Regions from separate parts of the Acetobacter persici genome, predicted to be linked through region 2. Evidence: predicted binding sites of a transcription regulator. Region 2 holds the regulator's gene; the other holds the start of a gene.

Region 1 (4,421 bases), on a different contig from region 2:
CAGTATTGCCGATCTGGCCGCCGCATACCGCACACTGTTTGAAGCCTCAGGCGGCGGCGGACTAGGTCTGTTTACCGCCATTTCCCGCCTGCGGGGGGTGCACAGCCGTATTGCCCCGGCACTGGAAGATCAGGGTCTGCCGCTTTACGCCCAGCATGTGGACGCAATGGACAACACAACCCTGGTGGATATTTTTCGCACGGAAGAACATGCCTGCCTTCTGGGGACGGACGCCATGCGTGACGGCGTGGACGTTCCGGGGAATGCCCTGCGTCTGGTTGTGTTTGAACGGGTCCCCTGGCCGCGTCCCGACATTCTGCACAGAGAACGCCGTATTCACCTCTCAGGCGGTGATACCACCGGATATGACGACAGGATTGCGCGCCTGCGGTTACGTCAGGCTTTTGGGCGACTGATCAGAAGTCAGTCTGACAAAGGCGTTTTTGTGCTGCTGGACCGCCGCACACCCTCACGGCTGCTTTCGGCATTCCCACCCGGAGCAGAGGTCCGGCGTCTAGGGCTGGCAGACGCAGCGCGGGAAATCAGAACGTTTTTATAAACCGCGCAGTCCGGCTGCCAGATGGAGCGTGATACGCGGACCAAACAGGCAGACCAAAACGCACGTCCGGGCTTTAGGGCCCTTCGTCTTAAGCCGAGTTAGATCGGCTTAAGTTCAGTCGCGGCAACTTTACCACGCTCGGTCACGAGTTCGTAGGAGACCTTTTCGTTCTCATTCAGCCCACGCAGACCAGCAGCCTGCACAGCGGTGATATGAACAAACACATCCTTGCCCCCATCGTCAGGTGCGATGAAACCAAAGCCTTTAGTGGCATTAAACCATTTAACTGTACCGGTCGGCATAGGCGGGTAACTTTCCCAGATATCTCCTACCGGACAACCATATGACCGGTTACAGGATGTACTCATCGGGTCACGAAGATGCGGTCTTGTCAATCAAAATACCCATCTTCTGCGGTCCTTACCGGGCGTGTGCGCCCAGATGTTCTTCAAGGAATGCAAGGCTGCGCTTCTGCGCCAGCTTGTAGGCTTCCGGGTCAAACGACGCCCGTTGTGAACAGCCGAACCCATGCCCGGCACCATCGTACACGTAAATTTCAATTTCAGGATGCGCTACACGAATGGTGCTCACATCTGTGTGCGGAATACTGGTATCGGCTTCCCCAAAATGGAGCTGAACCGGGCAACGCGGAGTCTCATCAACCCGCGATGCAATCCCGCCCCCATACCAGCTTACGGCAGCGGCAAAACGATCCGTCCGGCAAGAGGCTTCCCATGCCAGCAGGCCGCCCCAGCAATACCCGATAATACCAACATCCGCCTTCCCCAGCGCTGCGGCAGAGGCTTCAAGATCCAGCAGCGTTTCCGCCAGTGGAATCTGGCTGCGCAAAGCAAGGCCGGTCTGGATATCCGCTTTTTCATAACCCAGTTCCACACCGCGCTCGGCGCGGTCGAACACGGCCGGGGCAATCACGTGGAAACCGTGCTCGGCAAATATGTCGCACACATGCCGGATATGCCCGTTCACACCAAAAATTTCCTGCACCACAACCAGCGCATACGGCATCTCCGCATGCCCGGCTTCGTAAGCCGAAAACTCATGTCCATCGGCCGCTTTCAACGTGATAATCTGTCCCATCCTGATCTCTCCCCTGAAGAAAAATGACATCACAAAGAAAGTTTTCCACATTTCTTGACTCAGGGGGAGGACAAACCTATCTCCTGTTCTGGCACTCCCGGGGTGGGAGTGCTAACGCAACGCGGCGTTTATTACGCGCGGCAGATGCCGGTGGTGTTGCTTCCTGACAAGGGCGCCACCGCAGCAAACAGAATGTGGAGCGATCCATAATGACGAAGTTTCGTCCTTTACACGACCGGGTAGTCGTTCGTCGCCTTGCTGGCGAAGAAAAGACCGTCGGCGGCATCATCATTCCGGATACGGCTAAAGAAAAGCCCATGGAAGGTGAAGTGGTTTCTGCTGGTCCCGGCGCTCGCAATGAGCAGGGTCAGGTTGTAGCGCTTGATGTCAAGGCTGGTGACCGCGTCCTGTTCGGCAAATGGTCCGGTACGGAAGTGAAGATCGACGGCGAAGAGCTGCTGATCATGAAAGAAAGCGACATTCTGGGCGTGATTTCCGCCTGAGTGGACCGCGCTGATCCGCTTTTCGACCTTATAAACTGATCTCTCACAGGAGAATTTGATATGGCTGCCAAAGACGTAAAGTTTGGTGGTGACGCTCGCCAGCGTATGCTGCGCGGCGTTGACATCCTCGCTGATGCCGTAAAAGTCACGCTCGGCCCCAAAGGCCGCAACGTTGTCCTCGACAAGAGCTTCGGCGCACCGCGCATCACCAAAGACGGTGTGTCTGTTGCCAAAGAAATCGAACTGGCTGACAAGTTCGAAAACATGGGCGCACAGATGCTGCGCGAAGTGGCCTCCAAAACCAACGATATCGCTGGTGACGGCACGACCACAGCAACCGTTCTGGCTCAGGCCATCGTGCGTGAAGGCCATAAGGCTGTTGCCGCTGGCATGAACCCGATGGACCTCAAGCGTGGGATCGACAAGGCCGTTCATGCCGTTGTTGAGGAACTGAAGAAGAACACCAAGAAGATCACCACCCCGGCGGAAACCGCTCAGGTCGGCACGATCTCCGCAAACGGTGAAGCCGAAATCGGTGAGATGATCTCCGAAGCCATGCAGAAAGTTGGCTCCGAAGGCGTTATCACGGTTGAAGAAGCCAAGCACTTCCAGACGGAACTGGACGTGGTTGAAGGCATGCAGTTCGACCGTGGCTACATCTCCCCCTACTTCGTGACCAACACGGAGAAGATGACGGCCGATCTGGAAAACCCCTACATCCTGATTCATGAAAAGAAGCTGTCTTCTCTTCAGCCGATTCTGCCGCTGCTTGAAGCCGTTGTGCAGTCCGGCCGTCCGCTGCTGATCATTGCAGAAGACGTGGACGGTGAAGCTCTGGCAACGCTGGTTGTCAACAAGCTGCGCGGTGGCCTGAAAATTGCTGCTGTTAAAGCTCCGGGCTTTGGTGACCGTCGTAAAGCCATGCTGGAAGATATCGCAATCCTGACCGGTGGTCAGGTCATTAGCGAAGACCTCGGCATCAAGCTGGAAACCGTCACGCTGCCCATGCTCGGCACGGCCAAAAAAGTCCGTATCGACAAAGAAAACACGACGATCGTTGATGGCGCCGGCAAGACCGATGAAATCAAAGGCCGTTGCAAGCAGATCCGTGCGCAGATCGAGGAAACCACCTCTGACTACGACCGTGAAAAGCTGCAGGAACGTCTGGCCAAACTGGCTGGCGGCGTTGCCGTGATCCGCGTTGGCGGCTCCACGGAAATCGAAGTGAAGGAACGCAAGGACCGCGTTGACGACGCTCTGCACGCAACCCGCGCTGCCGTTGAAGAAGGCATTGTTCCGGGTGGTGGCACGGCTCTGGCCCGCGCGTCTGCAAAGCTGGCTCACCTGCACTACCATAACGACGATCAGCGCGTTGGTGGCGACATCATCCGCAAGGCTCTGCAGGCTCCCCTGCGCCAGATCGCTCACAATGCTGGTGAAGATGGTGCGGTTATCGCCAACAAAGTGCTGGAATCCGAAGACTACGCTTTCGGCTTCGATGCACAGGCTGGCGAATACAAGAACCTGGTTGACGCCGGTATTATCGACCCGACCAAGGTTGTCCGTACGGCTCTGCAGGACGCAGCTTCTGTTGCTGGCCTGCTGATCACGACGGAAGCCATGGTTGCAGAACGCCCTGAAAAGAAAGCCGCTCCGGCTGGCGGCCCTGATATGGGCGGCATGGGTGGTATGGATTTCTAAGAATAACATCTAGTTATTTTTTAGAGTTCTAAACACCAGACAACAAAAGGTGGATGTGCTTTGATAGCACATCCACCTTTTTTATTTTGAACCTAATGAATTGGCTCATGCACGAACCAAAATTTCATTATAAAATAATATTCCAGCCTCTATTTTATGTATGATTAGTCCACGCCTTAGCATGCGTATGGATTTAATTAACATCACTTGTTCTGAATCTTTAATGCTGGATAGACCTGAGCTTATAATTTAGAATATGCTCTGATTTGTTTTTTAAGCTCGGTCAATTGCCTCAGAGGAATAAGATGTCAGATTCACTTGCTTCTCCCAAAACATTTTTAGAAGACGTGGAATGGACATGGGGTCCCCTTAACCTTCCTCCTATTACGACATCTTTACGATTTGGCACTAATGGCCTGATTAAGGGATATGAGCACCCGAATGAATATTCCTGGACGCTGAAGGACGACATTCTTGAAATTCACGCGACAGACGGTCATTGCATGTGGCGGTTTGAGCAGGCCATTGACTCAGGGGATACCCTGACTTTCATCAGCTAT
Region 2 (4,421 bases):
AATAAACTGCTCTGCGTCAAAATGCAGACATTCGGTCGTCAGGTCCGGCACATGCGGAAACACGGCGCGCAGATAGGCGGCTTCAAAAAACGTGCGGTCAAGCGGCATTTTCCATGAGGGGTCTACCCGCACATGCGGAAGAGACTGCTTCAGACAGACGCTGCCCTGGGGACCTTCCGCCAGAAACACCATGTTGAGGTTGCCGTCACTGACTTCCCACACCCGCCATGCATCCGGTGTGCCCCCAAGGCGCGCCGCAATGGCTGGGAGTGTTGCAAGAAAGGTCCGGACGCCTTCAAGGTCCAGAGGGGTGTAGGAAGAAGCCTGCTGCGCGTTTGGCGTCGTCATGGTGTTTCTGTTGTTCCGGACTTTGGTGTGCCTGTGGGGGGAAGGCTGCCTACACAGCACAGAAAATGCTCAGGCAGAGCGTTGCGGCTCTGCCCGAAAAACACCTTAATCGAGACAGGCCTGTTTGAAAGCCTGAAACGCCCGCGCCCGGTGGCTTATGGCGTTTTTCTCGGCCTCTTCCATTTCGGCAAAGGTCCGGCTTTCTCCCGTGGGGGTAAAAATCGGGTCATAACCATGACCTTTTTCACCGCGCGGGGGCCATGTGATGCTGCCATCCACGCGCCCTTCAAAGCTGCGGGTGGTGCCGTCCGGGTAGGCAAGACACAGCACACAGATAAACCATGCGTCGCGCTCGTCAGAGCCGATGCCGTCTTCAATCCGGGCCATGGCGGCGGGGAAGTCTTTGTCCGGGCCAGCCCAGCGGGCTGAGTAAATGCCCGGAGCGCCGCCCAGTGCGCTGACGCACAGGCCGGAATCATCCGCCAGAGCGGGCAGACCCGTTGCCCTGGCCGCCGCCAGCGCCTTGATGGCGGCGTTCCCGGTAAACGTGGTGGCGGTTTCTTCCGGTTCCGGCAGATTGAGGTCCCCGGCGGACAGCACGGTCACCCCAAAATCCGCCAGCAGGGTCGAAAATTCGGCCAGCTTGCCTGCGTTATGGCTGGCCAGAACCAGTTTACTGCCTGCTTCCAGCTTATCAGCCTCCAGTTTGCCGGGCGTCATGTCAGCGGTTCTCCGCGGTTTCAACAGCCAGCGTCTGGGCGTCAAACAGGACGGACACGCCGGTGCGGGCCAGTGCAAACAGCTCGTTAAAGGCATCTTCCGTAAACGGAGACTCTTCGGCTGTGCCCTGAATTTCTACAATGCGGCGGTCGGCTGTCAGCACAAAATTGGTGTCAGCGGCGGCGGCGCTGTCTTCTTCATAGTCCAGATCCAGCACCGGGCCCGCCTTGGTCAGGCCGCAGGACACGGCGGCAACCTGCCCGCGCAGCGGCATATGGGTCAGCACGTTTTTGGCCACAAGCTGGCCAAGGGCCAGACGCAGGGCCACCCATGCCCCGGTAATGGAGGCGCAGCGTGTGCCGCCGTCGGCGTTCAGAACGTCACAGTCCAGCGTGATGCTCATTTCCCCCAGAGCGGCCAGATCCACTACGGAGCGCAGGGAGCGGCCAATCAGGCGCTGGATTTCCTGCGTGCGGCCAGACTGCTTGCCTTTGGCGGCTTCACGGTTGCCACGGGTATGGGTGGCGCGGGGCAGCATGCCGTATTCCGCCGTCACCCAGCCGGTGCCCTTGCCGCGCAGGAAAGGCGGCACGCGGTTTTCAACACTGGCGACGCAGAGCACTTCCGTGCCGCCGACGCGGATAAGGGCCGAGCCTTCCGCGTGGCGGGCAAAGCCGGTTTCAATGGTGACGGGGCGCATCTGGTTGGGCTGGCGGCCGGACGGGCGCATGGGGAACTCCTTAAAACAATATGGTCTCTGCACATAAAGCGGTTTTGGCAGGAGTGAAACCTTGGAGCCGCACCATTGTTTTTCTTGTCATACCGGACGCAGATGCGCAGAAGCAGAAAGATCCTGTTGTGAAGGAGGAGGTCTGACCCTCATGAAACGTGGTCTGCACCCAGCAAAGCCTGTTCTGCCGCCGGGGCTGGATACCCGCTCCGCCACCATTCTGCGGGAAATTGTGGAGGAATATGTGGCCAGCGGCGAGCCCGTTGGCTCACGCACGCTCTCCCGCAGGCTCGGGCTGCCGCTCTCCCCGGCCACGATCAGGAATGTCATGGCCTCTCTGACGGAAGCAGGCCTGCTGTTTTCCCCGCATACGTCTGCGGGGCGCCTGCCGACGGAGGCCGGGCTGCGTCTGTTTGTGGATGGCCTGTTGCAGTTTGGCAGCCTCTCGGAAGAAGAGCGGCGCGGGATTGGTCAGTCTCTGGAGGCACGCGGGCGGTCTTTGCAGGATACGCTGACGGAGGCGTCCTCCCTGCTGTCTGGGATGTCCGATGCGGCCGGGCTGGTGATTGCGCCAAAAGGTGAGGGTGGCGTCAAACATATTGAATTTGTGGCGCTGGGCGGCAACCGGGCGCTGGTTGTTCTGGTGGGCACGGACGGGCATGTGGAAAACCGGGTGATTGAAACGCCCGTCGGCATGCCGCCCTCGGCTCTGGTGGAAGCCGCCAATTACCTGAACGCGCATGCCCTTGGGGCAACCCTGCCGGACCTGCGGGAGCGGGTGGGGGCAGATATTACGGAAAACCGGAGCGCGCTGGATCAGTTAACCACAGACGTGGTGGAAAGCGGTCTGGCAATCTGGGGTGGTGGGGATGAAGAGCGCGGCGGCACCCTGATTATTCGCGGGCAGGGCAAACTGCTGACGGATGTGGACGGGCAGGAGCGCCTGCTGGCCATTCAGGCGCTGTTTGAGCGGCTGGAGCGGCAGGAAACCATGCTGCGGCTGCTGGAACTGGCGGAAAATTCTGAAGGTGTGCGGATTTTTATCGGCGCGGAAAGCGGATTATTTGGCGGCACGGGCATGTCCATGGTGGTGGCCCCCGCCCGGAATGAGGCCAACCGGATTGTCGGCGCGATTGGTGTTATTGGCCCGACACGCATCAATTATGGCCGGATTATCCCGGTTGTGGACTATACAGCCCGCTTTCTGGGCGAAATGCTGGGATAAAAGACAAAATTCGCCATGATGTGGTCAGGAAGAGCGACGAGACTGAAGACGGCAGCGCATGAGAATGGTAAAGGACCTGCATGACAAGAACTCCGTCTTCTGGTGAACCCGGGTCTTCTTCCAATAAAAACGAGGGGAGAGAAGCCTCTTCCCGTCACGGCCCTGCATGGCGCAGGCCGCGTTTCCGCCAGTGGCGGGGGCTGCTGGGGACGGTGGCGGCCCTGGCACTTGTCGGCACGACAGGGGCTGCGGTTATCGTCTGGACCCAGTATGAAGGCATTGTGTCTGACCTGCCGACGGTTGAGGGCCTGCGGACCTATCAGCCGCCGGTGATGAGCCGCCTTTATGCGTCGGATGACCGGCTGATTGCCGAACTGGCGGATGAACGCCGGGTTTTTGTGCCGTACAGCGCTATTCCGGACCGGGTGAAAAACGCCTTTATTGCCGCGGAAGACCAGAAATTCTGGAGCCATAAGGGGGTTGATCCTCTGGCAATCGCACGCGCCGGACTGACAGACCTTACACGGGGCAAGGGACGCAGGCCGATCGGGGCCTCGACCATCACGCAGCAGGTGGCGCGCGTCATGCTGCTGGGCAGTAACGCGGTTTCCATGAAGCGAAAGGCCAAGGAAGCCTTTCTTGCCATGCGGATTGAGCAGGTTCTGCCCAAAAGCAAGATCCTCGAAATCTATCTGAACGAAATCTATCTGGGCAGCGGTGCTTACGGCATCGGGGCTGCCGCGCAGACCTATTTCAACAAACCTCTGGACCAGCTTGATGATGCGGAGGCCGCCTTCCTTGGGGCGCTGCCCAAATCCCCCACCAACTATAATCCGGTTCGCTTCCCCGAGGCCGCGCGCGGGCGCCGTAACTGGGTGCTGGAACGCATGGCCGAGACAGGCGCGCTGACGCACGAGGCTGCGCGGGCTGCGGAAGCGGAACCGCTGATTCCGCATAATTTTGTGCGCCCCGGCCCGGCCCCCGGTTCTGAATGGTTTGCTGAGGAAGTCCGTCGCCAGCTTCTGGAAAAATATGGTCAGGACATGACCATGCAGGGCGGGCTGGATGTCCATACCAGTCTGGACCCGTCCCTTCAGCTCACAGCGCAGACAATGCTGCGGCAGGGGCTGATGGCGTATGACCGCGCGCACGGTGGCTGGCGTGGCCCGGTCAGGCATGTGGAGACCATCAGCGCATCATCCTCTCAGGAGGACTGGGTTGCGGCTCTGAAAGCCGAAGTGGCCCCGCTGGGAATGCTGGACCAGTGGCGTCTGGCGGTCGTGCTGGACCCGGCGCATGGCCGGGTTGGCTGGCTGGAGGGCGCTGTTGTGCGGCGCGGTGCCACCATGCAGGGCGGGACCCCGCAAACGGGAGAAATTCAGGACCGCGATCTGGCGT

What was found. The regulator HrcA, encoded in region 2, represses chaperone genes, less so after heat shock. The targets are predictions, from matches to a motif close to GTTNGCACTCNCNNNNNGNGAGTGCNAAC.
Region 1: JK199_RS00050 (co-chaperone GroES) is a predicted target of HrcA. The motif match lies at 1,745-1,773, and genes of this name have one in related genera.

Annotation. Positions count from the first base shown of each region.
Region 1 covers NZ_JAERKU010000001.1:8,891-13,311, forward strand. The annotation lists gene JK199_RS00035 (ATP-dependent DNA helicase) at 1-559, shown strand, start outside; gene JK199_RS00040 (cold-shock protein) at 658-861, opposite strand; gene JK199_RS00045 (dienelactone hydrolase family protein) at 980-1,657, opposite strand; gene JK199_RS00050 (co-chaperone GroES) at 1,867-2,160, shown strand; gene groL (chaperonin GroEL) at 2,221-3,861, shown strand; gene JK199_RS00060 (HAD-IIIC family phosphatase) at 4,167-4,421, shown strand, end outside.
Region 2 covers NZ_JAERKU010000008.1:75,325-79,745, forward strand. The annotation lists gene mtnK (S-methyl-5-thioribose kinase) at 1-348, opposite strand, end outside; gene rdgB (RdgB/HAM1 family non-canonical purine NTP pyrophosphatase) at 454-1,053, opposite strand; gene rph (ribonuclease PH) at 1,070-1,798, opposite strand; gene hrcA (heat-inducible transcriptional repressor HrcA) at 1,950-3,023, shown strand; gene JK199_RS10410 (penicillin-binding protein 1A) at 3,104-4,421, shown strand, end outside.